Regions from separate parts of the Polaromonas sp. CG_9.11 genome, predicted to be linked through region 3. Evidence: predicted binding sites of a transcription regulator. Region 3 holds the regulator's gene; each other region holds the start of a gene.
The links. The regulator FNR, encoded in region 3, switches genes on or off when oxygen is low (the NO sensors DNR and NnrR bind a similar motif). The targets are predictions, from matches to a motif close to TTGATNNNNATCAA.
Positions count from the first base shown of each region.

Region 1 (7,461 bases), on a different contig from region 3:
GCGCAGTGGTCGCCGGCCCCAAGGCCGCGCATATCTTTGCGCCCGGCAACCATGGCACGACCTTTGGCGGCAATCCGCTGGCCATGCGGGCCGGCGTGGAAACCATCCGCATCATGGAAGAAGAAGGCCTGATGGCCAATGCGGTGATGGTGGGCAACCATTTGCGGACCGCGTTCACCCGGGAACTCGGCAGCTTGCCAGGCTTCAGGGAAATTCGCGGTCTTGGCCTGATGCTCGGCATTGAACTGACGAAACCCTGCGGCTTACTGGTTGGCCGCGCTGCCGAAAACGGCCTGCTGATCAGTGTTACCGCCGACACCGTGATCCGCCTGGTGCCTTCGCTCATCATGACCATGGCCGAGGCCGATGAAGTCGTGGCGATCCTGTGTCCGCTGATCAAGCAACTGCTGCAGGAAGGTGCATAACCATGAGCATGTCCGGTCCCCCTACACCGCTCAAGCATTACCTGCAGTTCAGCGACCTGAGCGCCGATGACTATGCCTACCTGTTCGAGCGGGCGGCCTTCATCAAGAAAAAGTTCAAGGCCTACGAAAGGCACCAGCCGCTGATCGACCGCACCCTGGTGATGATTTTCGAGAAAGCCTCGACCCGCACCCGCGTCAGCTTCGAGGCCGGCATGTACCAGCTGGGCGGCACGGTGGTGAACCTGACCACCGAAGGCAGCCAGCTGGGCCGCGCCGAGCCGATCGAGGACAGCGCCAAGGTCATCAGCCGCATGGTCGACCTGGTGATGATCCGCACCTTCGAGCAAACCAAGATCGAGCGTTTTGCCGAGCATTCGCGGGTGCCGGTCATCAATGGCCTGACCAACGAATTCCACCCCTGCCAGATCCTGGCAGACATCTTCACCTACATTGAACACCGGGGTTCCATCCAGGGCAAGACGGTGGCCTGGGTCGGCGACGGCAACAACATGGCCAACACCTGGCTGCAGGCCAGCGAAATCCTGGGCTTCAAGGTGCACCTGAGCACGCCCGGCGGCTACGAGGTGGACCAGTCGATCGCCGGCATCCGATCGAGTGAAAGCTACCAGGTCTTCAAGGACCCGATGCGGGCCTGCGCCGGCGCCGACCTGGTCACCACCGACGTCTGGACCAGCATGGGCTACGAGGCGGAAAACGAAGCCCGAAAAACAGCCTTTGCCGACTGGTGCGTGGACAGCGACATGATGCGCGCCGCCAAACCCGATGCGCTGTTCATGCACTGCCTGCCGGCGCACCGGGGCGAAGAAGTCGAAGCCGAGGTGATCGACGGCCCGCAATCGGTGGTCTGGGATGAGGCGGAGAATCGCATGCATGTGCAAAAAGCCCTGATGGAATTCTTGCTGCTCGGACGCCTGTAGCAACGCAATAGCGTTGAAAGTCCCGACGTTAACGATCCGGCTTCATCCACAGCGGCTGGCGTTGCCCTTCAGCGCCATCCGCTGCAGGGCGTTTTCCCGTCGTGGCGCAGCCGCCGCAACTGCTGCAAGCGCCGCAACCGGGTTTTTCACCCAGCTTTTTTTGTACCCGCCCGAGCCGTCGCCGCAGGCCGGCAGGCAGCCAGTACCACAGCGCATAGGCAGCGGCGAAAGCCACCATGACTCCGGCAATCCATTGCTGCAACATCTCAAGCACCTCCCCACCACAAAGTCAGTCGATAAGTGATCAAGCTGGCGCCATAGGCCAGTCCAAACATGTAGCCCGCCATGAAAAAGGCGTAGCGCCAGCTGTTGGTTTCGCGCCGCACCGTGACCAGGGTCGAAATGCATTGCGGCGCAAACACATACCAGACCAGCAGCGACAGGGCCGTGGCCAGCGACCAGCTGTGGGCAATCACCGGCCCCAATGCCGATGCCACGTCTTCACCCGTGGCCGACAGCGCATACACCGTTCCCAGCGCGCCGACGGCCACTTCGCGCGCGGCCAGGCCTGGCACCAGTGCAATCGCAATCTGCCAGTTAAAACCGATGGGCGCAAAAATCACCTGCAACGCGTGCCCCAGCCGTCCGGCCAGGCTGTACTGGATGGCCGGGCCGACAGCGCCCTCCGGCGGTGCCGGAAACGTGGACAAAAACCACAGGATCACCGTCAGTGCCAGGATGATGCCGCCGACGCGCTTGAGGAAAATCGCCGCTCGTTCTTGCAGCCCCATCGCCAGCTGGCGCAGGCTGGGCACACGGTAGGCAGGCAACTCCATGATCAGCGGCGTGGGCCGTGCATGGCCGCGCCAGAGCTTGAACACCGCTGCCACCGCCATGGCGCTGGCAATGCCGCCAACATACAGCGCAAACATGACCAGCCCCTGCAGGTTGAAGATGCCCGCCACTGTGCGTTCGGGAATGAAGGCGCCAATCAAGAGCGCATACACCGGCAGCCGTGCCGAGCAGGTCATCAGCGGCGCGATCATGATGGTTACCAGCCGGTCGCGCCAGTGGGTAATCGTGCGCGTCGCCATCACGCCGGGAATCGCGCAGGCAAAGCTCGACAGCAGCGGAATGAAGGAGCGGCCCGACAGTCCGACGCTGCCCATCATCCGGTCGAGCAGGAAGGCCGCGCGCGGCAGGTAGCCCGAATCCTCCAGCGCCAGGATGAACAGGAACAGGATCAGGATCTGCGGCAGGAACACCAGCACGCCGCCCGCGCCCGCCAGGATGCCGTCGGTCAGCAGGCTTTGCAGCACGCCTTCGGGCACATGACTTCGCAGCAGGCCGGACAGGCCATCGACGGCCGACTTGATCAGCGCCATCGGCAGCGTGGCCCAGCTGAACACGGCCTGGAACATCAGGAACAAGATCACGCACAGCAGCCCCATGCCCCACAGCGGATGCAGCACCACCCGGTCGATGAGGTCATTGGCATGCAGGCTGTCTGGGGGAGATTGCACCGCCAGGCGCATGATGCGGCGCACCTCCAGCTGGGTGTCCATGACCTGATCGAAGGTCGGCGCCTGCCAGGCGGCGGCGCTGTTGGCGTTCGCGCCCTGCCCCGGCCAGTCGTCCAAAAAATGCAACAGTTCGCGGGCGCCGTCGTGGTGCACGCCGACGGTTTCGACCACCGGTATGCCCAGTTCACGCGACAGCGCCTCGCGGTCGATCACGATGTTGGCACGCCGGGCGGCATCGCTCATGTTGAGCGCCAGCACCATCGGCAGCCCCAGTGCCCGCGCTTCCAGCACCAGCCGCAGGTTGAGCTGCAGGTTGGTCGCGTCGGCCACGCACACCAGCCGGTCCGGCAACGGCTCGCCGGGCCGCCGGCCGATGACGATGTCGCGGGTCACCGCCTCGTCGGCGCTCAGGGCGTTCAGGCTGTAGGCGCCGGGCAGATCAAGCACCATCACGCGCTGGCCCGAGGCGGTCAACGCCCGGCCTTCCTTGCGCTCGACGGTCACGCCGGCATAGTTCGCAACCTTCTGGCGGCTGCCCGTCAGCAGGTTGAACAGCGCGGTCTTGCCGCAGTTGGGATTGCCCAGCAGCGCCACCCGAAGCGGACCACCCATGGCAGTGCCAGCCGCTGTCATGCAGCGCAGCCAGCAACAGCGGCCAGCGGACCGACGCGAATCAGCGCGGCCTCATGGCTGCGCAGCGCAAACGTCGTGTGCCCTACCCGCACTGCCAGCGGGTCGTTGCCCGGAAAACCCCGCGCCATGACCTGCACCGGCTCGCCGGGCAGAAAGCCGATTTCCAGCAGGCGCAACAAGACTTCACGCTCTTCTGCATCGCCTGCCGGCATCAGCCTGAGCACCTGCGCGGGCAGCCGTCGTGGCAATTCGTCGAGTCCGATGTCTGCCGTACCAGAGGGGAAATGGGCCAAAGTCATGGTTGCCGCACTTTATTAAATGATAATTATTCTCATTGTAAGAGTGGCGAGCGCCGCAGCGTTGCGGGTCATCCTGAATCACCTTGATCCAGATCATCTTGCCAGACCGCAGCACCCGCTTACTTGCGCTGTGCAGCCGTCAAGGATGTTTGGTGAAATGCTTTGCCGGCAGCATCAGCCCCGGCCGACAAACGGCATTTTCGTCGCCATGATGGTCATGAAGGGGATGTTGGTGGACAGCGGCAGTGCGGCCATGTGCACTACCGCATTTGCCACTTCGCTCGCGTCCATCATCGGCTCGATGGCGATTTCGCCATTGGCCTGTGGAACGCCGGTCGCCATGCGCGCGGACAACTCGGTCAGGGCGTTGCCGATGTCGATCTGCCCGCAGGCGATGTTGTACTTTCGCCCGTCGAGCGAAATCGTCCTGGTCAGGCCGGTGATGGCATGCTTGGTCGCCGTATAGGGCGCCGAGTTTGGCCGGGGCGCATGGGCCGAGATCGAGCCGTTGTTGATGATGCGGCCGCCCTGCGGCAGCTGGTCCTTCATCAGCCGGAAGGCGCCTTGCGCGCACAAGAATGAGCCGGTCAGGTTGATATTGACGACGTTTTGCCACTGGTCATAGCTCAGGTCTTCAAAGCTGGCGCGTGGTGAATTGACGCCGGCGTTGTTGAACAGCACGTCGAGGCGGCCAAACTTTTGCTTGATGGTCGCAAACAGGGCATCGACCGACGCGGGCAGGCTCACATCGGTGGCCACCGGCAAGGCGCGGTCGCTGCCCGACGCCGCCGCCGCCTCGTTGAGCGGCTCGATGCGACGCCCGGCCAGCACCACGTGATAGCCTTCGCGCAGCAGCGCCAGCGCCACCGCCCTGCCGATGCCGGTGCCAGCGCCGGTCACCAGGGCCACTTTTTCATTCGATGTCATGGGATGCCTTTGTTGTGTATGGGTCAATGTATAACGACGCAGCCCGGTGGCCGTGCAAATGGCGATTCTCGCCCATTGTTGCCAAAATCATGAACCCCGCGAACCAGCCCATGGCAGTCAAACGCCAGACAACTTGAAGGCTCTGCGACAACCGCTCAATAAAATAAACGCTCCGCGCAGCTTTCCAAGATCTATGGCCTGTGAGATATACCCGCCATCAGGTCAAGGGCCGAAACTGACAATTTTTTGGTCTGCCGCTTAATCAGCTCGCCGCCAGCGACCGGAAGCTGGACACACCTCGGCCCGTGCGCCGTTCAGCCAGACCTGCTCCTCATCCATCAGCAGCGAAGACGCTGTACCGATGTCGAAGTCAATCCCGAGTGCGTGCGCCACATCGGCTTGCTCGATGGGCAATTCCCAGGTCAGAAATACCTGCGTGCAGTCACGGCCGGGCGGGAAATCGGCCGCGTCAAAGCCGCTGCTGTCGCGCGCAATGACCGCATGCGGCTGGCCGGTGTCGAAGATCACCGCCGTTCCCCGGGTCAGGGGAATCCGATGGCCGCTTGACGGGAAATGCAGGTCCAGGCCCTTGTCGTCGCTCAAAAAAAGATTGCAAAATGCAGCGCCGCCGTACTGCGCACCGTCATGGTGGTACCGTGCGCCCCGGCAGGCCATCAGGGCGACGTCACAGGTGGCCAACAGGTCAGGCAAACCAGGCATGGCCGTCCAGTCGGACACCGCTTGTACCCACTGCCGGTAGTCTGGCCAACGCGCCCGGGCGCGCGGCAATGGCAAGGTCTCGACGTCTCCGGGGGCCAGGCCCAGGCGCAGCGATATGTCCCTGTCCCAGTCGGCCACCAGCCTTACAGGGAGCACAGGCACATCAAGCATGCCTGACAGCACAACGCTGCTGACGCTTCGGCCACGAATGGCCTCGCCGCTCCAGAAATAGGAAACAGGCCGGTGCTGCAGCAAAAGCGGCTCAGAAGGGTGGATCATCCAGACCAGTGTAGTCACGACGCTATAGCAGGCAAGCAGGCTTGGCGCAGGAGCGGGTCAAAACGCGGGTCAAGAAAGCCCCCTTTTTTTTCAACCCCATCGCCGGCTTGCTGCTTCACCGATGCCATGCAACTGCCCGCCCCACAGCCGTGTCAGGACGGATTTCCCGAAATCAGTTGGAAATAACCGACACCACGGTTTTTTCTTAAGTGCTACCTTTGCCGCATGACGCAACCCGCTTCCCCTTTTGCAGCCGCTGCTGCCCCCGCCAGGCGCCTGAAACTCTGGGACATCTCGCCTGTGGTGGACGAGCGCTCCGATGTCTTTCCCGGCGACACCGCCTATTCGCAACACGTGCATTTTTCGCTCTCGCCCGTTTGCCCGGTCAACGTCAGCCGCATCACGCTGTCGCCGCACACTGGCGCGCATGCGGATGCGCCGCTGCACTACGCCAGCGGCGCATCGGCGATTGGCGCGGTCGATCTGCAGCCTTACCTCGGGCCGTGCCGCGTCATCCATTGCCTGGACAGCGGCCCGCTGGTCGAGCCCGCGCACCTTGCTCACGCGCTTGAAAACCTGCCCGCCCGCGTTCTGCTGCGCACCGCGCGCGCTGCCAGCCAGTCATGGGCATCATTTACTGCCTTGTCGCCCGCCACGCTTGCGCTGCTAGCTAGCAAAAACATAGCACTGGTCGGCATCGACACGCCCAGCGTCGATCCGGCCACCAGCCAGCACCTGCCCTGCCACCAGCTGCTGCTGGAGCGCGGCCTGCGGGTGCTGGAAAACCTGGTCCTTGACGACGTGCCCGAAGGCGACTATGAACTCATCGCCCTGCCGCTCAAGCTGATGCAGGCCGACGCCTCGCCGGTGCGCGCCATCCTGCGCGAACTGCCCTGAAAACCCGGAAAGACCTCGCGCCATGACCCCCACCCTGCAAGACTGCCGCGCCCTGGATGCGCAAGACCCGCTGCGCGCGCTGCGCCAGCAGTTCACCCTGCCCGAAGGCTTGATTTACCTCGACGGCAATTCGCTCGGCGTGCTGCCTGCCAACACCGCCGCCCGCGTGGCCGAGGCGGTGACCCAGGAATGGGGCCAGGGCCTGATCCGCTCCTGGAACAGCGCCGGCTGGTTCGATGCGCCACAGCGCCTGGGCGACAAGATTGCACGACTGGTGGGCGCCGCGCCCGGCGAGGTCGTGGCCACCGACAGCACCTCGGTCAACCTCTACAAGGTGCTGAGCGCCGCGCTCAACATCGCCCGGGAGGATGCGCCCGGCCGCAGGGTGCTGGTCAGCGAACGCAGCAACTTTCCGACCGACCTCTACATCGCCGAGTCGCTGTGCCGGGAACGCGGCTTGCGCCTGCTGCTGGTCGAGCCCGAGGACATGGCCGGTGCCCTGACAGCCGAAGTCGCCGTGCTGATGCTGACGCATGTGAACTACCGTACTGGCGCGATGCACGACATGGCGGCCCTGACAAACGCCGCGCACGCAGCCGGCATCCTCGCCGTCTGGGACCTGGCGCACAGCGCCGGCGCCGTGCCGGTGGACCTGAGCGGGGCGCAGGCCGACTTCGCCGTGGGCTGCGGCTACAAATACCTGAACGGCGGCCCCGGCGCGCCCGCCTTTGCCTGGGCACATCCACAGCACGCCAGCCGCTTCTGGCAGCCACTGGCCGGCTGGTGGGGCCATGCCGCGCCCTTCGAGTTCACACCCGAC
Region 1 is NZ_JADOVE010000005.1:141,336-148,796, forward strand. Features, by position in the region: gene IWX85_RS06225 (aspartate aminotransferase family protein) at 1-425, shown strand, start outside; gene argF (ornithine carbamoyltransferase) at 434-1,363, shown strand; gene IWX85_RS06235 (hypothetical protein) at 1,392-1,628, opposite strand; gene IWX85_RS06240 (ferrous iron transporter B) at 1,630-3,519, opposite strand; gene IWX85_RS06245 (FeoA family protein) at 3,516-3,818, opposite strand; gene IWX85_RS06250 (SDR family oxidoreductase) at 3,993-4,745, opposite strand; gene IWX85_RS06255 (hypothetical protein) at 5,004-5,744, opposite strand; gene kynB (arylformamidase) at 5,970-6,641, shown strand; gene kynU (kynureninase) at 6,664-7,461, shown strand, end outside.
Region 1: the regulator FNR is predicted to act here: its motif matches at 3,902-3,915, upstream of IWX85_RS06245 (FeoA family protein).

Region 2 (7,461 bases), on a different contig from region 3:
AGCGGTGACGGCCGAACTGGGCGACACCGGACGTATCCTGATCCGGGCCAGCGGCACCGAGCCGCTGCTGCGCGTGATGGTCGAGGCACGTGATGCCGCGCAGGCCAGGGCCTGTGCCGAGCGGGTGGCCGACACTATACGGTCTTGAACCCGGCGCGAGAGCTATTTATTGATGAAAATAGGATTTTGCGCAGTATCCTTGGGTATCTATAGCTATTGAATACATAGCAATTACGTGCCCTTTCATTTTCCCCAGCGCCGCACTATCGGGTCCAGCCGCCGGGCGGTTTCCAGCAGGCCCTGGCGCACCTCGGGGTGCATGGCCGGAAACGGATGTCGTGGTGCTTCGCAGTCGATGATGCCGCCGGCCTTCATGAGCGCCTTGGGTGTCAGGATGCCGCCCTGGCGGTTTTCATAATTGATCAGCGGTAGCCAGCGGGTGTATTGGGCGAGGGCTTCCTCTCGGTTGCCAGAGGTTTACGCATCCATGATCAACCGGATGCCGTCGGGGAAGGCGCCACCCGTCATGGCGCCGGTGGCGCCGGCATCCAGGTCGGGCAGCAGCGTGATGGCTTCCTCGCCGTCCCACGGGCCCTCAATCGCATCGCCGCCCAGGCGGATCAGCTCGCGCAGCTTGGACGCCGCGCCTGCGGTCTCAATCTTGAAATACGACACCTGCTTGATTTCTTTCGCCATTCACGCCAGGAAGGGCACCGGCAGCGGCGTGCCGCTCAGGGCGCATCCTGGATCATGATGGGAATGTCGATGGCGTCCGACAGCGCGGCATAGAACTCGTAGATCTTTTCCTCGCTGGCCCGCAAGGTGGCGCCGTGGTAGGGCGGCTTGACCATCACCATCACCATCGCTGCGCCCATGTCCTGCGCGCGGCGCCTGCGTTCGGGGCAGACCTGAGTGCCGAAATGGGTGGTGGTGACGATCACCGGCACGCGGCCCGCCACATGCTTGAGGATGGCGGCCGTCAGCACCTCGCGCTCGGCGTCTGACAGCAGGAACTGCGCTGAAATGTTTGCCAGGATGCACAGGCGGGTGAAGCCGGCGTCGACCATGAAGTCGATGCAGCGCAATTGGCTCGGCAAATCAAGCTCGCCTGCGTCCTTGAACGTGGTGGGCACCACCGGAAATACGCCCTGGTATCGTGCTGTCATGGTCACTCGATGATGTTGAACTGGTCCAGGAACCCGGTCTTCGGGGTCAAGCCCAGGCCGGTCTTGTGGTCGTCGAGCTGGACGAAGCCGTTTTCGGCCACCGGCTCGCCGTCGAAGATGTAATAGATCGGCTCGTTGCCGACTTCGACGTCGAACATGGGGAAGTATTCGCTCATCGGCGATGCCAGCGTGCTCATGGTCAGGGGGCAGTTGTGCATCTGGCCGGCGTGCGGAATGACGGGCACGCTGTGGGCTTCGCACCGCGCATTGATCTTGTGCGCGGCCGTGATGCCGCCGACGCGGTTGGTGTCGTACTGCACCAATCTGACGGCTTTTTTGTCCAGCAACTGCTTGAAGCCGCAGAGGCTGAACTCATGCTCGCCGCCCGAAATCGGGATGCTGGTGAGTTGGTTCAGCTCGGCATAGCCGTCGATGTCGTCGGCAATCACGGGTTCCTCCAGCCAGCGCGGCTCAAACTTTTCCAGCTTGGGCAGCATGCGCTTGGCGTATTCCAGGATCCAGCCCATGTCGCACTGCAGCATCAGGTCGTTGTCGTAACCGATGACCTCGCGAATCGCCACGCCTTTCGTGCCGTGCGCGGGGCCATAGCCGAAGCGGGACTTGAACATGGTGAAGCCCTGATCCAGGTATTTTTGCGCCTCGGCCTGCATCTCGTCCAGGTTGATGCGGTAGAGCTTGGAGTAACAGACCGGAATTTTTCCTTGGTGCGCCCGCCCAGCAGCTTGAACACCGGCTTGCCGACCGACTTGCCCCGGATGTCCCAGATCGCCAGGTCAATCGCCGAAATCGCCGCCATCGTCACGCCCTTGCGGCCCCAGGCGTGGGTGGCGCGGTACATGCGCTGCCACAGGTATTCGTAGTCCCACGGGTCCTGGCCCAGCACCAGCGGGGTCAAATACTGGTCGATGATGGCCTTGGCAATCGCCGGGGCCAGGGCGACATTGCCCAGACCGGTGATGCCGTCGTCGGTCTCAATCTCGACCACCGACCACGAATGAAAGCGGAGGGTGCGCATGGATTCGGTGTTGGAATACACCAGGTCCATGGCGTTGGAGCAGAAATTGCCCTGTGGCGGAACGGTCTTGCCCTTCCACTCAAAAACACGGGCGCGTACGGATTTGATTTTCATGGGGATGACTCCCGGGTTTTCGGGAATGAAGCCGTGCCGTGCGCCGGTGTGGTGATGGGCATCGGCAGGCCGCCCTGCACCGTCACGCCCTTGCTGAAACCCATGAGCTTGATGGCGATCTGGCCCTGGTCGTGGTGCATGGTGACGATGGCCTGGTAGTGGCCGTCATGTGCTTTCAGGAAAATCGTGTTGGCAGAAAGGGGCCATCGACCGGAAAACCGCTGGCGTGCAGCGCTTCAACCGCTGGCGCAATGATGTCGATTTCCTCCTGTCCGCAGACGCCGCCGTCGCCGCCATGCGGGTTGAAGGCGGCAATCGCCACCTTGGGCGCGGCCGTGCCACTGGCTTGCAGCGACTGGTAGATCAGCCGGGCAGCGTCCACGGTGCGTTCCTTGCTGAGCATGGCCGCAGCGGCTTTCAGAGGAATGTGCGACGACACGCGCGAAGTCCACAGGTCGCCCAGCGTGTTGAACTCGCAAAAATAGCCGGTCACGCCCAGGTAGTCGGCAAAGTGGTGCAACTCGTTCTCATGCTGCATGCCACCCATCTTCATGGCTTGCTTGTTCAACGGCGCAAAACAGATGGCATCGACTTCGCCGTGCTTGGCGCCGTCCATGCACAGGTCGAGCACCTTGAGCACCGCCGTGCCGCAGGCGGCCAGCGCCTGGCTGCGCTGTACGTCTGCCGGCTGAATCGTGTCAACGGCCAGAAATGCGGGCAGATGCTGGACCGCGCGGCTGCACACTTCGGCCAGCGACGCAACGGCTTGCGTGGCGATACGGTGGCCGGCAATGGCCTGGCCGTCCTGCCACAGCCAGGCGTCACCCACCAGCACGATGTTGGCGCCGTCCGTGATGCCAGGCTGGCTGAGGAGGCGGGCGATCAGCTCGGGGCCAATACCGGCCGCGTCGCCCAGGGTCAGGGCGGTGACCGGGTTCTGCTGCGTGTTCATGGCTTCAGTCCAGCTTGATGTTTTTGCGGGTGATCTGCTCGGCATAACGTTTGTTTTCCGCCGTGTGAAAGGCAGCGAACTGGGCCTGCGTCATCGGCGTCAGGTTGGCGCCGATGGCGCTCAGCCGGCTGTGCGTTTCAGGCATGGCCAGCAGGGTCACTTCGGTGTACACGCGATCCTGCACTGCCCTGGGTGTCGAGGCGGGCATATAAATGCCGTACCAGGCATTCATTTCCACACCCTTGAGACCGGCTTCCGCCATGGCGGGCACATTGGGTCGTTGCGGATTGCGTTTGGTGCTGGCTACCGTCAGGGGTTTCATGCGGCCATTCCTGATCTGGCCGATGACCGATGGCATCGGTGTCAAAACTCATCTGCACCTGGCCGCCGACCAGCGTGCTGGGCTATTTCCGGGGAATGCGGGGTTCCATCGAGTCGATGACCCGGGTATTGGCTGAATTGCAGCTGGGAAGTTCGGGCCGCCTGTCGGTGGACAGCATCATGGCGCCGTCGCCGACCTTGCTGGCGCAGGCCATCATCGCGCTGAAAAAAGCCTATCCGCTGCTGTCGCTCGATGTCACGCTCGACACCAGCGACCGGCTGCTGGAGCTGCTGCGAGAAGGCGTGCTGGCTGTGGCGGTCGGGCGGATTCGCGGCGGGCAGTGGGCCGACTATGAATTCACGCCGCTCGAAAACGAGGCACTGGCCATTGTCGTCGGCATGCATCACCCGCTGGCCCGGCAGAAATCAGTGCCGTTTGACCGTTTACTGGGCTACCCGTGGATATTGCAGCCCACCGGCAGCCCGATGCGCGAGGTGCTGGAACAGGAATTCAGGATGCAGCAGGCACCCTTGCCACGGGGCCTGATCGAAACCGCGTCCATCCTGACCACCACCAATTTGATTGCAGAAACCGACATGATCGGCGTCGTGCCGCTGTCGATTGCCGACACCTACGCGCGCCATGGGCTGCTCCGGGTGTTGCCATGCCCCATCCGGCACAAGATGGAATCGTTTGGCTCCATCACCCGAAGGGACAGGCCGCTGATCGAAGCCACGCGGTTTTTTCTGGCGGCACTGCATCAGCGGGAACAACCCGCCGGTGTTTAGATAAACTGCTATATTTTTTATAGCTACCTACGTTCGCCAGTATTGCGCAAAGTGCCTGTTTGGTCGTTAACCGACGGTGCCGCAGGCACGCGGGCAGCTTATTTGCGGGAGACCGTCGGATCGTGCTTCATCTTGCCCGTGAACAGGCGAAGAAAGAACACCCCCATGCCCATCATGAAGGCAATGCCGATGATGCTCATCAGGCCATAGTCGGTGGAAAACAGGTCAGTCATCAGTTTCATGGTGGTCGCTCCCTTTGTTGATGGGACTATCCCCCATTCGCTTTAGGGGCATGCTGATCCAGGTCAACAATGGGTCGTTGCAGACGATTTTCAGGAACATGGGGCATATCGTCAGCGCAACGCCTGGCAAAAATGTTGCCTGGCCGGTGTTGCAGGGCAGTTATCCAATGAACCCCGTCCAGAAAGATCAACCGTTGGTGCCGGGCGCCGCCAGCGTCATGGCCCTGCCTGCCAGCCGCCGCCGAGCGACTGGATCAGCGCCACGGCCGTGGTCTGGCGGTCGGCCATGGCCTGCACCAGCGCGCGGCGCGCACTCAGTGCGGTGGCCTGGGCGGTGATGACTTCGGTGTAGCTGACCTGGCCGCTGCGGTAGCGGTTCAACACCTGCTGCTCGACCTGGTCGGCGGCTTCGGACGCCTGGCGGCGCAAATCCTGTTGGATCAGCAGGACGCGGGTGGCGGCCAGCTGGTCTTCAACGCCTTGGAAGGCGGTCAGCACGGTTTGTCGGTAACGCGCCACCGCTTGCGCATGCGCGGCTTCGCTGCCTTGCACGCGTGCGGTGGTGGCGCCGGCATTGAACAGGCTTTGCGCCGCCGACAGGCCGAGCGACCAGACGCTGCTGGACGCGCTGAACAGGTCGGCCACGCGGCTGGCGCCGAATCCATACGACGCACCCAGCGGCAGGCTGGGGTAATAGGCGCTTCTCGCAATGCCGATCTGCTCGTTGGCCACGGCCACGCGGCGTTCGGCAGCGGCAATGTCGGGGCGGCGCTGCAGCAGCGTGGACGGAACGCCGGGCGGCACTTCGGGCACCCGGGGGTTCCACGCGGCAGGCGCGAGTGAAAAATTGCCCGGCGCTTCGCCCACCAGCACGGCGATGGCATGTTCGAGTTGCGCGCGCTGGCGCACCAGCCCGGCATCGTCGGCCTGCGCATTGGCCCGCTGGGTTTGCGATTGCAGCACGTCGGTTTTGGCCGAAATGCCGGCGCTGTAGCGATTCTGTGTGATCTCCAGCGTGCGCTGAAATCCGGCCAGCGTGTTTTCCAGCAGCGCTTTTTGCGCATCCACCTGGCGCAGCGTGAGGTAATTGATCGCCAGTTCCCCCTGCGCCGACAGCCGGGCCGACGCCAGGTCGGCGGCGCTGGCCTGGGCGCTGGCCGAGGCACTGTCCACCGCGCGGCCCAATCGGCCCCACACATCGGGCTCCCAGCTCGTGCCGATGCTGGCGCTGAAGCTGTGGCCCGTTCTGCCGCCGTTGACGCTGGTCGAGCTGCTCCCCGAGCTGCTGTGCGAGCGATTGGCTCCGCCATTGAGCGTGACGGAGGGAAACATCGAGGCCCGCTGTTCACGCACCAGTGCGCGCGCCTGCGCATAAGCGCCCACGGCTGCCGCGACGTTCTGATTCGACACCTCGACCCGCGCGGCCAGCTGGTCGAGCACCGGGTCGCCGAACAGTGACCACCAGGGGCCGCGTTCCAGCGCATCGGCGGGGGCAGCGGGCACCCAGCCAGCGGCTTCCTTGAAGGCGCTGATGTCCGGCGTGGAAGGGCGCTGGTAATTGGGGCCGACGGCGCAGCCGCTGACCGCTAAAACCAGTGCGGCAACCGTGAAAAGGTGAAAAGGCAGTTTTGAACGCATGGGCGGCTTTATGAATTCGTCATTCCGGCCTTTGCGGGACCGACGGTTGCGGGGTGGGGCTTGACCAGGCACAGGATTTTTTATGATGGTTTTGCGTCCGCTGGCCCTCACCCCAGCCCTCTCCCAGAGGGAGAGGGCGCAAGAGGGTGCGGCGCCATATCCGACATCTCAGGCGGCTCGTGCGGATGGCGGCTCAGGTGGCGTTCCGACACACTGCGGCGGCGCAGCTTGTCGAGCAGCACATACACCACCGGCGTGCTCAAGAGCGTCAGCAACTGGCTGGCGATCAGTCCGCCAATGATGGTGATGCCCAGTGGCCGGCGCAGTTCCGCCCCTTCGCCAAAGCCGATGGCCAGTGGCAGCGCGCCCAGAATGGCGGCCATCGTGGTCATCAGGATCGGCCGAAAACGCAGCAAACAAGCCTCGCGCACCGCTTGCACGGCCGTCAAGCCGCGCGCGCGTTCGGCGTCCAGCGCGAAGTCGATGATCAGGATGGCATTTTTCTTGACAATGCCGATCAGCAAAAAGATGCCGATCAGCGCAATGATCGACAGGTCCATCTTGAACAGCAGCAGCGCCAGCAACGCGCCCACGCCAGCCGACGGCAGCGTCGAAATCACCGTCAGCGGGTGGATCAGGCTTTCGTACAAAATGCCAAGCACGATGTAGATCACCACCAGCGCCGCCAGGATCAACAGCGGCTGCTCGCCCTGCGACTGCTGCGCACTGAGCGCCGTGCCCGAAAAGCTGCCGCGCACGTTGTTGGGCAGGCCGATCGCGGCTTCCGATTCCCGGACGGCGGCCTGCGCATCGCTGAGCGTGCTGCCGGTGGCCAGGTTGTAGGAAATGGTGGTCGAGAGTTCGCCGTCTTCATGGCTGATCGATGCCGCCGCCGAATTTTCACTGAAGCTGGCAATCGCTGACAGCGGCACCATGGTGGTGACGGCGGTGGTCAGCACCTGGCCAGACGACGGGTCGCGCAGGGCAGGGTTCACGACGGACGTGCCGGTAGCGCCCGAAGCCGTGCTGGCGGCGGCCGTGTTTCTGGCCGGCACATAAATGTCCTTCAGCGCCTCGGGGCTGCCGATGTAGCGCGGCGCCACCTGCATGATGACCTTGTACTGGTTCATCTCGCCATAGATAGTCGCCACCTGGCGCTGGCCAAAGGCGTTGTACAGCGCGTTGTCGACGTCGCGCGAACTC
Region 2 is NZ_JADOVE010000001.1:214,305-221,765, forward strand. Features, by position in the region: gene glmM (phosphoglucosamine mutase) at 1-148, shown strand, start outside; partial or broken gene IWX85_RS01085 (dihydrodipicolinate synthase family protein) at 244-1,166, opposite strand; partial or broken gene IWX85_RS01090 (L-rhamnonate dehydratase) at 1,169-2,316, opposite strand; partial or broken gene IWX85_RS01095 (4-hydroxythreonine-4-phosphate dehydrogenase PdxA) at 2,346-3,268, opposite strand; partial or broken gene IWX85_RS01100 (Bug family tripartite tricarboxylate transporter substrate binding protein) at 3,273-3,663, opposite strand; gene IWX85_RS01105 (LysR substrate-binding domain-containing protein) at 3,629-4,378, shown strand; gene IWX85_RS01110 (DUF3149 domain-containing protein) at 4,477-4,620, opposite strand; gene IWX85_RS01115 (efflux transporter outer membrane subunit) at 4,837-6,258, opposite strand; gene IWX85_RS01120 (efflux RND transporter permease subunit) at 6,366-7,461, opposite strand, start outside.
Region 2: the regulator FNR is predicted to act here: its motif matches at 4,674-4,687, upstream of IWX85_RS01110 (DUF3149 domain-containing protein).

Region 3 (7,461 bases):
ACCGACTGGGGCAACGTCAGCGGACCGGCCAACCCGTGGCAGGCCCCCGTCAGCGGCTACCGTCACCTGGGCGAGGTAGCCGCCTGGAACCAGGCGGTGCATGAGGCAGTGCATGCCGCGCTGGGCGACGGCGAAATGCCCCTCCTGCTGGGGGGCGACCATTGCCTGGCCATTGGATCGATCAGCGCGGTGGCCCGTCATTGCCGCCAGTTGGGAAAAAACCTGCGCGTCTTGTGGCTGGACGCCCACACCGACTTCAACACCCATGAGCTGACGCCTACCGGCAACACGCACGGCATGCCGGTGGCGGTGCTGTGCGGCCACGGCCCGGCGGAGCTGACGGGAATTGGCGGCGTGACACCCGCCTTGCCGCCGTCGGCTTTTCGCCAGATCGGTATCCGCAGCGTGGACGAAGGGGAAAAACGTTTCGTCAGGCAATCGGGCATGGAGGTATTCGACATGCGCTGCATCGACGAAATCGGCATGAAGCGCACCATGGAAGCAGCGCTGGCCGGCATCGACGACAACACGCACCTGCATGTGAGCTTTGACGTGGATTTTCTGGACGCCAGCTTCGCGCCCGGCGTCGGCACCGCCGTCAAGGGCGGACCCACCTACCGCGAAGCCCAGCTGTGCATGGAAATGATCGCCGACACCGGCCGCATGGCATCGCTCGACGTGATGGAACTCAACCCGGCACTCGACGTGCGCAATGCCACCGCCGAAGTGGCGCTCGACCTGATCGAAAGCCTGTTCGGCAAAAGCACGCTGATGCGCCGGGGCTAAAACGAGATCGCCTGGCATATCCGGCGCGGCGCTCAAAGCTCGACAGATTGCCATTTGCTATTTTATTTATAGCTGCTTACTCATATCCAGCATGCGCAAAAGGCATATTCGATACTGAAAATTTTTTCTGATCAGAATATGCACCTCTCAAAGGCTGAAAACCAGCCAACACCAGCAGGGAAGGCAGAACCCGCTTTACCGTGCCGAAGGCTCAGCGGCCTATCAGGAGGCAGCGAACCAACAGCGGAAAGCGCAGGACGCTCATCCCCACCAGCAGGGGCCGCGGAACCGGCTTTGCCGGGCCGCAGGCGCAATAGCCCCCTCGGGGGGCAGCGACCCGCGCAGCGGCGGAGCGTGGGGGCCTAACTCACACACCAGGGCGCCGTGTCATGCGCCAGCCCCATCCACAAGGCCCAGCCAGAAGTGGCGGCCAACGCCAGCCCGGCCAGGCGAATGCCCCATTCACCAGTGCCGCCGCCACGCAGGCGCAGCAGCAGCCAGGGGCCGATCAGCAGGGACACGCTGCTGCCCAGGGCAAACAGCGCCATCGTCAGGGCGCCCTCCAGCGGACCGCCGCTCAGGGCCGCCACCAGCACCGCCGAGTAAAGCAGCCCGCACGGCATGAAGGCCCAGAGTGCGCCAATGGCCAGCGGCGCGCCCCGGCCCCAGGACGCATTGAACGCCCTGACCCGGCGCCACACGCTGCGCGCCGTGCTGTCGAGCCACACCGGCTGGCGCGCCAGCACGACCAGCATCAGGCCCATCATCATCACGGCGACATGAAACAGCGTCCACACCGGGCGCATGACCGCCGTCTGGGTGGTCAGCCACCCCAGGCCCTGCATGGATGCCGCGGCCACTGCACCGAGCAGCGAATAGCTGGCCAGCCGGCCGGCCTGGAAGGTCCAGAGGGCCGAGGTCTTGCGCGCACCGGCTGCGTTGCCAATGCCCGCGCAGGCAGCGCCGCACATGGCGATGCAGTGCGGCCCGCCGGCCAGTCCCATCAGTAATGCCGTCATGGCCAGCGAGGTATTCATGCAGCCGTTCTAGATGATCCGGGAAAACCTTGCCAGCGTACGGTCTGCCTGAAGGTAACGGTCAAACACCATCGCCACGCTGCGTACAAAATAGCAGCCCGTCGCCGTTACCAGAAGGCCGGTGTCACTGACCTCCACCAGGCCCTGCGCCTGCAGGCCGCAAAGCATTTCCAGCTCGGCGGCAAAATAGCGTTTGAAATCAATCAGGTAGCCCAGCTCAATCGACTCGAACTCCAGCTGGCCCTGGGACACCAGCGCCATGATGACGCTGCGCCGCACCAGGTCATCCCGAGACAGCGCCAGTCCCCGCACCACGGGCAGCCGCCCCTGCTGCAGGTCGTCGTAATACGCGTCCAGGGTCTTGGCGTTCTGGCTGTAGGTGGCGCCCACCTTGCCCATGGCGGAGACCCCCAGGCCGATCAGGTCGCCTTCAGGCTGGAAGCTGTACCCCTGGAAGTCGCGGTGCAGGCGGCCCTGGCGCTTGGCAACAGCGAGCGCATGGTCTGGCAGGGCAAAGTGGTCCATGCCGATATACACATATCCGGCAGCCTGAAAGGCCGAAAAAGAGTGCGACTGCATGAAAAGCTTGGCGCGGGCGTCGGGCAACCCGGCAGCATCAATCCGGCGTTGCGACTTGAAACGCTGGGGCAGATGGACATAGGCATACAGGGCAATGGAGTCCGGCCGCAGTTGCACGACCTGCGCCAAGGTGCGGTCAAACGATTCCGGCGTTTGTTGCGGCAGCCCATGAATCAGGTCCAGGTTGATGGACTGAAAACCAATCAGGCGCGCTGCTGCCATCAATGAAAAAAACTGTTCTGCGGGCTGGATGCGGTGAACCGCTTGTTGCACTGCCGGATCGAAATCCTGGACCCCGAAGCTCAGCCGGTTGAAGCCAAGTTCGGCCAGCGTGGCCAGGCGCGCGGCATCAACGGTCCGGGGATCGACTTCAATGGAATAGTCTCCACCCGATGCAATCCGGAAACTCCGCCGCAGCATGGCCATCAACTGGCGCAATTCACCATCATTTAAAAAGGTTGGACTGCCGCCGCCCAGATTCAGCCGGCTGAGTGCCTGACCCGTTCCCAGATGGGCGGCGTACAAATCAAGCTCGCGGCCAAGATAGTGCAGGTAGGTTTCACCGTGCGCATGCTGCCTGGTGATGATCTTGTGGCAGGCACAGTAGTAACAAAGCGATTCGCAGAAAGGGATGTGCACGTAAAGTGACAGCGGCAGCCGCATGGCGGCCGCACCGTTTCGGCGCTGCGCAAGGGCCTGCACCAGCTGTTCGGACGTGAAGGCTTCCACGAAGCGGTCTGCTGTCGGGTACGAGGTGTAACGGGGTCCCGGAACATCGAAACGGCGAAGCAATTCATGAGTGGGGATAGGCATACAATTGATCGCAAGTGCGTTCGTGACGGTTCCTTGAAACGCGCACCCTCGATTTTGGGGCAAGCACTGCCAATGTATCGTGAAGCCCGCATTGCTTGTTTGACCTATGTCAGCGGTCAGCCTGTCTGAAACCAGGCAACGAACCCTCATCAGGAGAATGTCATGTTTGAGGTCACACCAGAGTCCATGGGTACGGGCAAGCGCGGGGAAGTCGCAAGCGAGGACGGGCTCCAGCCCATCAACCCTCTCACCGTAAAAGTTGCCTGCTCGAATTGCAATCTTCGTGAACTCTGCATGCCCATGGGACTGAAAGCCGATGAGCTGGACAGGATTGAGGAAGTGGTCGCCGTACGCCGCAAGGTCAAGCGCGGAGGCCGTCTGTACAGCAACGGTGAAAAGTTCAGTTCCCTGTTTGCCATCCGCACCGGCTTTTTCAAAACCTGCATCACCACCGAAGACGGCCGCAACCAGGTCACCGGATTTCAGATGGCTGGCGAAATTATCGGGCTGGACGGCATTGTCAGGGAACACCACACCTGTGACGCCATCGCGCTGGAAGACGCTGAAGTATGCGTGATGCCGTTTGACCGCATTGAAGAGTTGTCACGGGAAGTTGTCTCCCTTCAACGCCATGTGCACAAGATCATGAGCCGCGAGATTGTTCGTGAACACGGCGTGATGTTGCTGCTGGGCAGCATGCGCGCCGAAGAGCGCCTGGCCGCCTTTTTATTGAACCTGGTCCAGCGGCTGCATGCCCGCGGCTTCTCGCAATCGGAGCTTCTGCTGCGCATGACGCGAGAAGAAATCGGCAGCTACCTGGGCCTGAAGCTGGAAACGGTCAGCCGGACTTTTTCAAAGTTTGTCGAAGACAAGATTATGGAAGTCAAGCAGCGCCATGTGCGCATCCTTGACACCGAAGCGCTCAAGCTGATCGTGAACAACAACCACAAGCCCTACTGAGACTGAAATTTGCCGGCAGATGGCTGACGGGTCGATGGTTCAATTGACCTTCACTTTTTTGGCGCCGTTTTCGGGCTGTCCCTCGGCAGACAATTCGCGACGATTCATTTCGTATGGCGACATGGCAAGCAGGACCGTCAAGGCACTCGACGCCATGGTCAGCCCCCAGAAGACAAAAAAAGCCAAGGTGTAGACGGCCTCGCGAGACAAGGCCAAGGGCTGCCCGAACCAATGCAGGCTTTGTGGATCGACAAAGGCAAACACGAACATTTCTGCCACGCCTGCCAGCAGGAAAGCAGGCCATGCAATCCACATCATTCTTTGAGCCCCCATAGAGTTCAAGTCCTTGTTGTCGTTTGAGGATTGGAAGGACTTGTCATTTGACGCGTGTTTCCTGAATTCATTTCAGTTCTCAAGGCTCGGCAGGCGCCGGGATGCCCGTGGCCGCATGATTTCGAGCCTGCATCGCTGGCGCCATGTTGGTGGACGATGCCTCCGGCTTCACGGCACTCGGCTGTGTTCCCTGGCCGTAGCTGGTCACCACAGGATCGGGAATCTTGATGGCCAGGTACAGGGTAATGAACGAGGCAACAACGACCACCGCAGGCCCTGCAAAAACCATCCATACATGCCCGAATTTCCACCAGGGTTGTCCGTATTCTTCGTTCATGACATTTCCATTGTTAAGTTAGCGGGGCACCAAAAAAACCGACTTCTCAACCACACGACCCGGCGAGTTGACCGCCTCGACTTCAAAATGGATCTCATGCGAGCCTGGACCGGCAGCCTCGTACGGCAATTGCAGGGTAACGGTGACCCCACGCGCCTGGGTCGCATCGACAGTGAATGTGCCTTCTGACGCCAGCACCAGGCCCGGCAAACCGGTGGCTGCGATGCGGTAGTGCTGGGTGGTTTCGGTCGCATTCATCACCTGCAGGCGGTAGACATTTTCAATCTTGCCACCACTCACGATACGCGCCAGCGAAGCACGGTCACGAATGACATCGACCTTGAATGGGGAGCGCAACGCCAGGCTGATGAACAAGGCGGCGGTCACGGCCAGCAAGATGGCCGTATAGACCAGCACCCTGGGACGCAATACACGGCGCAAAAGCTGCGATCTTCCCCAGCCCTGGACCACCGCATTCTGGGTCGAATAGCGAATCAGCCCGCGCGGGTAGTTCATTTTGTCCATCACGGTGTCGCATACGTCGATGCACGCCGCGCAACTGATGCATTCGTATTGCAGCCCTTTGCGGATATCGATCCCCGTCGGACAGACCTGGACACAAAGCGTGCAGTCGATGCAGGAACCCAGGTTCAGGGCAGCCGGATCAGCCTTTTTGGAACGGGAACCCCGGGGTTCGCCGCGCGCCTCGTCATAGGTCACGATCAAGGTGTCCTTGTCGAACATGGCGCTCTGAAAGCGGGCGTACGGGCACATGTACTTGCAGACCTGTTCACGCATGAACCCTGCATTGCCATAGGTGGCAAATCCATAAAAGAAAACCCAGAAGGTTTCCCATGGCCCCATGCCTGCGTTGATGAAACTGACGCCCAACTCCTTGATGGGCGTGAAATAACCGACAAAGGTAAACCCTGTCCACAGCGCCAGGGCCATCCACAAAAACTGCTTACTGGCCTTGCGTGCCAACTTGTTGACGGACATGGGACTTGCATCAAGTCGCAAACGTGCCGAACGATCGCCTTCGGTCACCTTTTCAAGCCAGAGAAAGATTTCGGTATAGACCGTTTGGGGACAGGCGTAGCCACACCACTGGCGACCGGCCACAGCCGTGAACAGAAACAGCCCCAACGCCGAAATGACCAGAATTCCCGACAGGTAAATGAAATCCTGCGGGTAAAGAACCAGTCCAAGAATATAGAAGCGCCGCGCTTCCAGATCGAACAATACAGCTTGGCGCTGGCCCCACTCCAGCCATGGGAGGCCATAGAAGACCAGCTGGGTGATAAAAACCATGGCCCAACGCCACTTTGAAAAAAATCCCGTGACGCTGCGTGGATAAATTTTCTTCTGGGCCTGGTAGATGCTGCCTGATTCGCCATGGCCGGTTGCTGACGCAGCCTGCAGCTGCTCTCCAGCCATCACCGCGATAGGAATGACTTTTCGGGGAGTCGGCTTTAAATTATCCACAGGGCATGCTCCATGCAAAACCCCAGTAGGGACCTTGCCGGGTAAAAAATCACTTCAGCGCTACTGCGCCTGGCTTGTTGGACAAGCTCCAGACATAAGATGCCAACACATGAATCTGGGATTCGGTGAGCTTGCCTTCTTGCGCTGGCATCTGGTTGACCTTGCCATTGTTGATCATGGCCACGATGGCGTTTTCACCCCACCCATGCAACCAGATATCGTCGGTGAGATTAGGCGCGCCGATGGCCTGGTTGCCTTTTCCATCCACGCCATGGCAAGCCGCGCAGGCGCCAAACTTGCTCTTTCCAAGGGAAGCCTTGACTGAATCGTGCGGACTGGCTGACAGGCTCAAAACATAATGCGCCACATTGCGTACGTCATCTGAAGACCCCACTGCGGCAGCCATGGGGGGCATGTTGCCGATGCGTCCCTTGACCAGTGTTTCGACAATCTTGTCAGGCGTGCCGCCATGCAGCCAGTCCTTGTCCGACAGATTGGGAAATCCCTTGCTGCCACGGGCATCCGATCCATGGCATTGCGAACAGTTGTTCATGAACAGGCGCTCGCCAATCGCCATGGCCTGGGGATCGCCTGCAACGTCTTCAGGCTTCATGCTGTTGAACCTGGCATACAGGGGCTCGACTTCCCTGTTGCCTTTGGCCACCTCAGTCTCGTACTGGCTGATGGCGCTCCAGCCAAACTTGCCGGCATAGTTGCCCAGGCCCGGGTACAGGGCAAGATAAGCCAGCGCAAAAATAACGGTGATGATGAACAGCCACACCCACCAGCGCGGCAGCGGGTTGTTCATCTCGCGCAGGTCGCCGTCCCACACGTGACCGGTGGTGTTGTCATTGGCCGTCATGGCTTTGGCCTTGCCGCTGAACCACAGCAGCAGCAAGCAGGCCAAGATGCCGACCAGCGAGATGCCCGTCACATAGAACGACCAGAAATTACTGGTGAAATCACTCATTTTTTTCTTCCTTGTCCGGTTTCCGGCCGCTGCACGCTTTCGTCTTGCGCAAAGGGCAGCTGGGCCGCCTCGTCAAAACCCTTGGCATTGCGGCTGGACCAGGCCCACGCGACGATGCCGATGAAAACGAGAAAAGTGGCCACCGTCACGATGGACCTGAG
Region 3 is NZ_JADOVE010000013.1:74,250-81,710, reverse strand. Features, by position in the region: gene rocF (arginase) at 1-786, shown strand, start outside; gene IWX85_RS12215 (sulfite exporter TauE/SafE family protein) at 1,149-1,823, opposite strand; gene hemN (oxygen-independent coproporphyrinogen III oxidase) at 1,833-3,215, opposite strand; gene fnr (fumarate/nitrate reduction transcriptional regulator Fnr) at 3,453-4,175, shown strand; gene IWX85_RS12200 (hypothetical protein) at 4,215-4,508, opposite strand; gene IWX85_RS12195 (FixH family protein) at 4,588-4,845, opposite strand; gene ccoG (cytochrome c oxidase accessory protein CcoG) at 4,864-6,282, opposite strand; gene ccoP (cytochrome-c oxidase, cbb3-type subunit III) at 6,380-7,300, opposite strand; gene IWX85_RS12180 (cbb3-type cytochrome c oxidase subunit 3) at 7,297-7,461, opposite strand, start outside.

Region 4 (7,461 bases), on a different contig from region 3:
AATGTGATTGGCAGCCTCTCCAACAGCGACACGCTGGGCCTGGCGGGAAGCACCGACGCCAGCTTCAACACCGCGCTGATCGGGCCGACCGGGCAGTACCGCAACTTTGCCGGGTTCCAGAAACTCGGCACTAACACCTGGACGCTGACGGGCAACACCACGGCTCTGACGCCATGGCAGATTTTTTCCGGCACGCTGGCCATCTCGTCGGACGCAAACCTTGGCGACGCAGCCGGCCTGCTAACCCTGAACGGAGGCACGCTGCGCAGCACGGCCGACATCATCACCAACCGCGCCATGGTCCTGGGTCAAGGCGGCACACTGGAGACCGATGCCGGCACCACATACACGTCGAATGGCGTGATGTCTGGACTCGGAGGACTTACCAAGACGGGAGCAGGCACGGCAATTTTCACAGCCGACAACACCTACACCGGCGGCACGGCCATCACCGCAGGCACGCTGCAACTGGGCAACGGCGGCACGACCGGCTACATCGCTGGCGATGTGGTCAACAACGCCAGACTGGCGTTCAACCGTTCCGACACAGTCCTTTTCGAAAGCGCCATATCGGGCAGCGGCAGTGTGGAGCAGCGCGGCACCGGAACCACGAAACTCGCAGCAACCAATACCTACACGGGCACTACCACCATCAGTGCAGGCACGCTGGAGTTGGGCAATGGCGGAACGATTGGCTCTATCGTGGGCGACGTGGTCAACAGCGGAACACTGGCGTTCAACCGCTCAGACGCGACCGTGTTTGACGGCGTGATCTCGGGCAGCGGCAACGTGGAGCAGCGTGGCGCAGGTACGACGACGCTTGCAGCAACCAATACCTACACGGGTGGCACGGCCATTGGTACAGGTACGCTGGAATTGGGCAACGGCGGAACGATTGGCTCTATCGTGGGCGACGTGGCCAACAGCGGAACACTGGCATTCAACCGCTCCGACGCTAGCGTGTTTGAGCGCGTGATCTCTGGAACCGGCAAAGTGGAGCAGCGCGGCACCGGCACGACAACGCTTACGGGCGCCAACGCCTACACCGGCGGCACGACCATCAGCGCAGGTACGCTGGAGTTGGGCAATGGCGGCACAACCGGCGCCATTGCCGGCGACGTCATGAACAACTCAACACTTGCGTTCAATCGCTCTGATGCCACCGTCTTTAATGGCGCCATCTCGGGCACGGGTGGCGTGCAGCAGCGCGGCACCGGCACTACGACGCTCACTGGCGCCAACACCTACACCGGTGGCACGACCATCACTGCAGGCACGCTGGCGCTGGGCAATGGCGGAACGACCGGCGCCATCGTCGGCAATGTCACCAACAACGCAATACTGGCGTTCAACCGCTCCGACGCCATTGCCTTTGACGGCGCGATTGCGGGCACAGGCAGCGTGGAACAACGTGGTACCGGAACCACGACGCTTTCGGGGGTGAACACCTATTCAGGCGGCACTTTCGTAGTGAACGGAACCTTGGCGGGCAGTGCTGCCAGCCTGGGCAGCGGCGCCATTGTCAACAATGCCGCCCTGGTGGTTGACCAGGCAAGCGACGCGGCACTGAACAATGTCTTTTCCGGCGCGGGCCGCATCACCAAGACGGGCGCGGGCGCACTGACGCTGGGGGGCAACAGCGCGGCCTTTGCGGGCAGCACACAGGTGACCGCAGGAACGCTGGCGGTCAATGGCTCGCTGGGCGGCGCGCTGACCGTGGGCAACGGCGCGCGGCTGGCGGGAACCGGCTCGGTCGGCAACACGGTGGTGCAGTCCGGTGCGACCCTTGCGCCGGGCGGCAACAGCATTGGCACGCTGAACATGGCCGGCAACCTCACGCTGGCGCAAGGCTCGGTTTACCAGCTGAACGCAGCTTCCGATGGCCGCAGCGACCAGATCCGCGTCAGTGGCGTGGCCGCGCTGCAAGGCGGCAACGTGTCGGTGCTGGCCAGCGGCAACTTTCAGCCGACCACCCGTTATTCCATCCTCACCGCCAACGGCGGCGTGTCAGGGCAGTTTGCCGGCGCGACCACCGACATGGCCTTTTTAAATCCCTTCCTGACCTACAGCCCCCAGAACGTGACCCTGCGCCTGCAGCGCAACGATGTGAGCTTCCAGAACATTGCGCAAACGCCCAACCAGCGCGCTACCGCGGGCGCCGTGGCCGCACTCGACACCGGTCCGCTGTACAGCGCTGTCGTGCAGTTAAACGCCGCCAATGCACGAACCGCCTTCGACAGTCTGTCCGGCGAGGTGCATGCTTCGCTGAAGTCGGCAGCTTTTGAAGACAGCCGCTTTGTGCGCAACGCCAGCCTGGGCCGCCTGCGCGAGTCGTTCGACACGCCTGCCGCCAAAACCACCGACGCGCCCGCAGCCTCCGGCAGCGGCGTGTGGGCGCAAGCCTTTGACTCGTGGGGCAGCACCGATGCAGACGGCAACGCGTCGTCGCTCGAGCGGACCACGCGCGGCATCTTCCTGGGCGCAGACACCCGCGTGGGCGACGACTGGCGTTTGGGCGTGCTCGGCGGCTACAGCAAAAGCCGCGTGACACCAGACGACCGCCCTTCGTTGGCAAAAACCGACACCTACCATGTCGGTGTCTATGGCGGCAAGCAATGGGGCCAACTCGGACTGCGCGCGGGCGCGACTTACAGCGCAGGCGAGGCCGATACCCGCCGGGACATTGCGTTCCCGGGGTTCAGCGGCCAGACGGCGGCGAAGTACGACATCAACACCACCCAGGCCTTTGGTGAACTCGGCTGGAAGATGCCCACGGCGAACGGTTCGCTCGAACCCTTTGCCGGCCTGGCGCATGTCAAGCTGAGCACCGATGGCTTCACCGAGAGCGGCGGCGTTGCCGGGCTCAGCGGCAGCAGTAGCAGCGCGCACACCACCTACAGCACGCTGGGCTTGCGCGGCACCACCAACGCCGGCATGCCGAACAACCAGACCCGCCTTCGCGGACTGGTCGGCTGGCGCCACGCTTTTGGTGACGTGACGCCGACCTCCACCCTGGCACTGGCGGGCCAGCCCGGCTTTGCCGTGGCAGGCGTGCCGTTTGCCAGGAATGCGCTGGTGCTCGAAGGCGGGATCGACTTTGCGGTCAGCCGCCACCTGACGATGGGCGTTTCCTATGTCGGCCAGGTCGCAAGCCAGCTAAGCGACCATGGCATCAAGGCGTCGCTGCTGTGGAAATTCTGAGCCGGCGGCTTGGCGATTGCAATCGCCGCTCCCATGCCGGCCTGTCCGGAGCAACTTCCCTGAAAACATCCGGATTAATGACAAAAATGGCGTATTGCGCAATAAGGACGGACACTTTCAGCTATATAAAACATAGCGCATTGGTGACGCATGCAACAACGCGCCAGCCGCAAGGAACGGCCTAGGAGCCTGGGCGGCAGAAGGTGTGCATGGCGAAAAGTGGCCCCGCCGAGGACGCCGCCGAGGCGCCTAGCCCAGCAGCCGGGTCACCGTGTAGATGGCCAGACCCACCAGCCCGCCGACCAGCGTGCCGTTGATGCGGATGAACTGCAGGTCGCGCCCAATGGCCAGTTCGATGCGGTCGCTCATCTCCTCGCGGCTCCAGCGGGCCAGTTGCGCCTCAATGAACTGCCCCACTTCGCCACGGTGCTTGCGAACCAGCAGGACGCTGCCCGACTCGATGGCGCGGTTGAAGCCCTCGACCAGCTGCGCATCGTTCGCCAGCGCATCCCCAACCTTGCCGGCCAGCATCGCGACCTGCCGGGCCGTGGCCGGCCCGTCCCGGCCCAGGTCATCAAGCAGCCGGTCCATGACCATGCCCCACAGGCTGCCCAGCAAGGCCTGCATGCGCGCACTGGCCAGCGTTTCCTGCTGGTGCCGGGCAATGAATTCATGCCATGCCGGATCGTCTTTCAGGTGCAGCAAAAACGCCTCTACCCAGCCCGTGAAGCGCGCCCGCGCCGGATGGGCTGGGTCGTGCAACACCTCATGGGCTGACTTTTTAAGCGAACGCAGCGCCCGGGGACCGATGGCGGCGGTTCCTACCTTGTAGAGCACGTTCTCCACGCCGAACGCGGCAATCAGGAAATCGATGGCCTGCTGCTGGTTTTTTTCCTCCCCCAGGTAGCCGGATATCCCGCGCAGCATGCTGTCGAGCAATTGCTGGTGGCTGCCGCCGGCCACCAGCAGGTCCAGCAGTTTGCCGGCATTCGAGGCAATGTCGAACTGCGACAGCTGCCGGGTGGCGGCATCGCGTACCAGCAGGTTCATGACATCGTGGTCCAGGCCCTTGAGCACTCCCCTCACCGCCTTGGCCAGGGCCAGTCCCAACTGGTCTGAATGACCAGGCACCACCAGCCAGGCGCCAAGCAGTCCAGCCGGATTGGCCTGGCGAATGCGCTCGGCAATGCCTTGCTCGGTGATGAAATGGCTTTCGACGAATTGCCCAAGGTTGCGGCCGATGCCGTCCTTGCTGTTTGGAATGATCGCCGTGTGCCACACCGGAATCCCCAGCGGATGCCGAAACAGTGCCACGACGGCAAACCAGTCGGCCACCGCGCCGACCATGGCCGCTTCGGCGAAGGCCGAGACATAGCCCCATGCGGGGTGAAGCGCCAGCAGACTGCGGGCCAGGCAAAACACCCCGAAGGCCAGCAGCAGCAGGCCGCCGGCCACCCGCTGCATGGTGCGCAGCCGGGCACGCCGCAAGGCATCCTCGGCGGAGTCCAGCTGCTGTTGAAGATCTGAAGAAGACGGCATGCCGGGCAGTCTAGCCGCTCAGCTGCCGGTGATGGCGCAGGCCGGCAGAACCAGGAGCCTGCAACAGGCAGCAAAAAAGCCCTGCCGCGAACTGGCAGGGCTTTCTAACAGTGTTCTGGACCGCAGAACTCAGAAGCGCCAGCCCAGGCCCACTCCCAACAGCAGTGGATCGGCCTTGAATTCGCCAATTTTGGCCCCGGCCAGCTTCACATCGGTACGGATCATGACTTTTTTCAGGTCCAGGTTGAGGTACACCCCCTTGGTCAGCGCAATGTCCACGCCCACTTGCAGTGCGCCGCCCCAGCTGTCCTTGTCCATGCTGACACCCGGGAGCAGGTTCGCCGAGCTGAAACGCGTGTAGTTGAGGCCGGCGCCCACATAAGGCTTGAAACCGTTCATCGGAAAGTGGTACTGGGCCAGCAGCGTGGGCGGCAGGTGCTTGAAGGTGCCGACATCGGCGCCCAGGACGCTGGACGTCAGGGTCTGCTTTTGCGGCACGGTCAGGACCAGCTCAAGCGCCATATTCGGGCTGAAGAAGTAGCTGACATCTGCCTCGGGCATCCACTTGCTGTTCATGGAAAGGCCCAAGCCGGTGCTGTCGCCGTTGGCGCTGTCCAGATGCACCGCACGGGCTCGCACCATCCAAGGGCCTTCGGCAGTGGTTTGCTGGGCCAAGGCGGCACCTGACAGCAGGGTGGACAGGATGGCGGCGGCAATGAGTAGTTTTTTCATGAAGGGCAGCGGATAGAGGACAGGGAACATTCCCAATCCGTATTGGGCGCGCCCGGTGCCCTTGCCGCGTTTGACATGGCGCAAAGCTTCGACGGCCTGTTGCGCCGCGGCGCGCAAGCTTGCGGTAGATCAACAAATCAGGTCCTTGACTGGCACGGTGCGTTGTGCATCGGCAACGTCAGGGCGATGTCTTTGCAGCTGGCGAGTTGCCGCATTGCGGACACAATTTTTGCAGCGCCTGCGCGGTTATGCGCTGGGAACTTCAGGCCTGCCCGGCGGTTCAGGGTTCTTGCCGGGAGCCCGGGTTTCGCCGACCGGCCAGACCGCCCTTGCGTCCGGCTTCGCGTGCTTCGGTGGCATTGAACTGGTGCGCATTGCCGCTGGCATGGGCCGCCTTGCCGCCCCTGCTGGCAATCTGGCGCTGCTGCTCCGGGTCCATCGAGGCAAAGCCGCGACGGCTGGAGGCCTGGCGCTGGTTGCGGCTGTCCGCATCTTGGGTATTGTCTGGATTGTTAGGCATAGGTTTCCTGAGGTCGATGGAAAAAAGGAAACTCAAGTGTGCAAGCCTGCCGATCAGCCTGGGCGTCGGCTTTCGGGCCTTTGAAAAGTAGGAAGCATCCGACGGGTCAAGGTGCGCAATGCTGAGTTCACTTGCCTTGCGCTCTGGCAGTGCGCCAGCCTGACCGGGGTGTCGGCGCTGGACCGAACCAAACCCGGGCGCAATGGTTCGGTCCGGGAATCAGACCGCCGCCAGCGCCTGTTCCAGATCGGCCAGCAGGTCGTCGATGTGCTCGATGCCAACCGACAGGCGCACCATGTCCACGCTCACGCCGGCGCGGGCCAGCTCGGCCGGATTGAGCTGGCGGTGCGTGGTCGAGGCCGGGTGGCAGGCCAGCGACTTGGCGTCGCCGATATTGACCAGCCGGGTGAACAGTTGCAGCGCATCCTGGAAACGCGAACCCGCTGCCATCGCGTCGGCTGCCGACTTCACGCCGAAGCTGATGATGCCCGAGGCCTTGCCCGCCATGTATTGCTGCACCAGTGCATGGTCGCGGTGCTCGGGCAGGCCGGCGTAGTTGACCCAGGCCACCTTCGGATGGTTCTTGAGAAAATAGGCAATGGCCAAGGCGTTGTCGCAGATGCGGTCCATGCGCAGCGCCAGCGTCTCGATTCCCTGCAGGATCTGGAACGCTGCCATGGCGCTCAGCGCTGCGCCCATGTTGCGCAGCGGCACGACACGTGCCCGGCCGATGTAGGCGGCGGCGCCCAGCGCCTCGGTGTACACCACGCCGTGGTAGCTCACATCGGGCTCGTTCAGGCGCCTGAAGCGCGCCTTGTGCTCGGCCCACGGGAATTTGCCGCTGTCCACGATCACGCCGCCCAGTGTCGTGCCGTGGCCGCCCAGGTACTTGGTCAGCGCGTGCACCACGATGTCGGCGCCGTGCTCGAACGGGCGGCACAGGTAGGGCGTGGAAACGGTGTTGTCAACGATCAGCGGCACGCCGGCGGCATGTGCCACGGCCGCCAGACCTGCGATGTCGGTCACATTGCCCAGCGGGTTGCCGACTGACTCGCAAAACACCGCCTTGGTGCGCGCGTCGATCAGCGGCGCAAACGAGGCCGGGTCGCGCGGGTCGGCAAAACGCACTTCAATGCCCATCTGCGGAAAGGTGTGGGCAAACAGGTTGTAGGTGCCACCATACAACGCCGACGAGGCGACGATGTTGTCGCCGGTTTCGGTGATGGTCTGGATGGCGTAGGCAATCGCCGCCATGCCCGAGGCCACGGCCAGCGCGCCAATGCCGCCTTCGAGCGCCGCCATGCGCGCTTCCAGCACGGCATTGGTCGGGTTCATGATGCGGCTGTAGATGTTGCCCGCCACTTTCAGGTCGAACAGGTCGGCGCCATGCTGCGTGTCGTCGAAGGCGTAGGCCACGGTCTGGTAGATAGGCACCGCGACGGCTTTGGTGGTCGGGTCTGGCGTGTAGC
Region 4 is NZ_JADOVE010000015.1:1,720-9,180, reverse strand. Features, by position in the region: gene IWX85_RS13025 (autotransporter domain-containing protein) at 1-3,201, shown strand, start outside; gene IWX85_RS13020 (DUF445 domain-containing protein) at 3,451-4,740, opposite strand; gene IWX85_RS13015 (OmpW family protein) at 4,870-5,472, opposite strand; gene IWX85_RS13010 (KGG domain-containing protein) at 5,753-5,992, opposite strand; gene IWX85_RS13005 (O-acetylhomoserine aminocarboxypropyltransferase/cysteine synthase family protein) at 6,212-7,461, opposite strand, start outside.
Region 4: the regulator FNR is predicted to act here: its motif matches at 5,592-5,605, upstream of IWX85_RS13015 (OmpW family protein).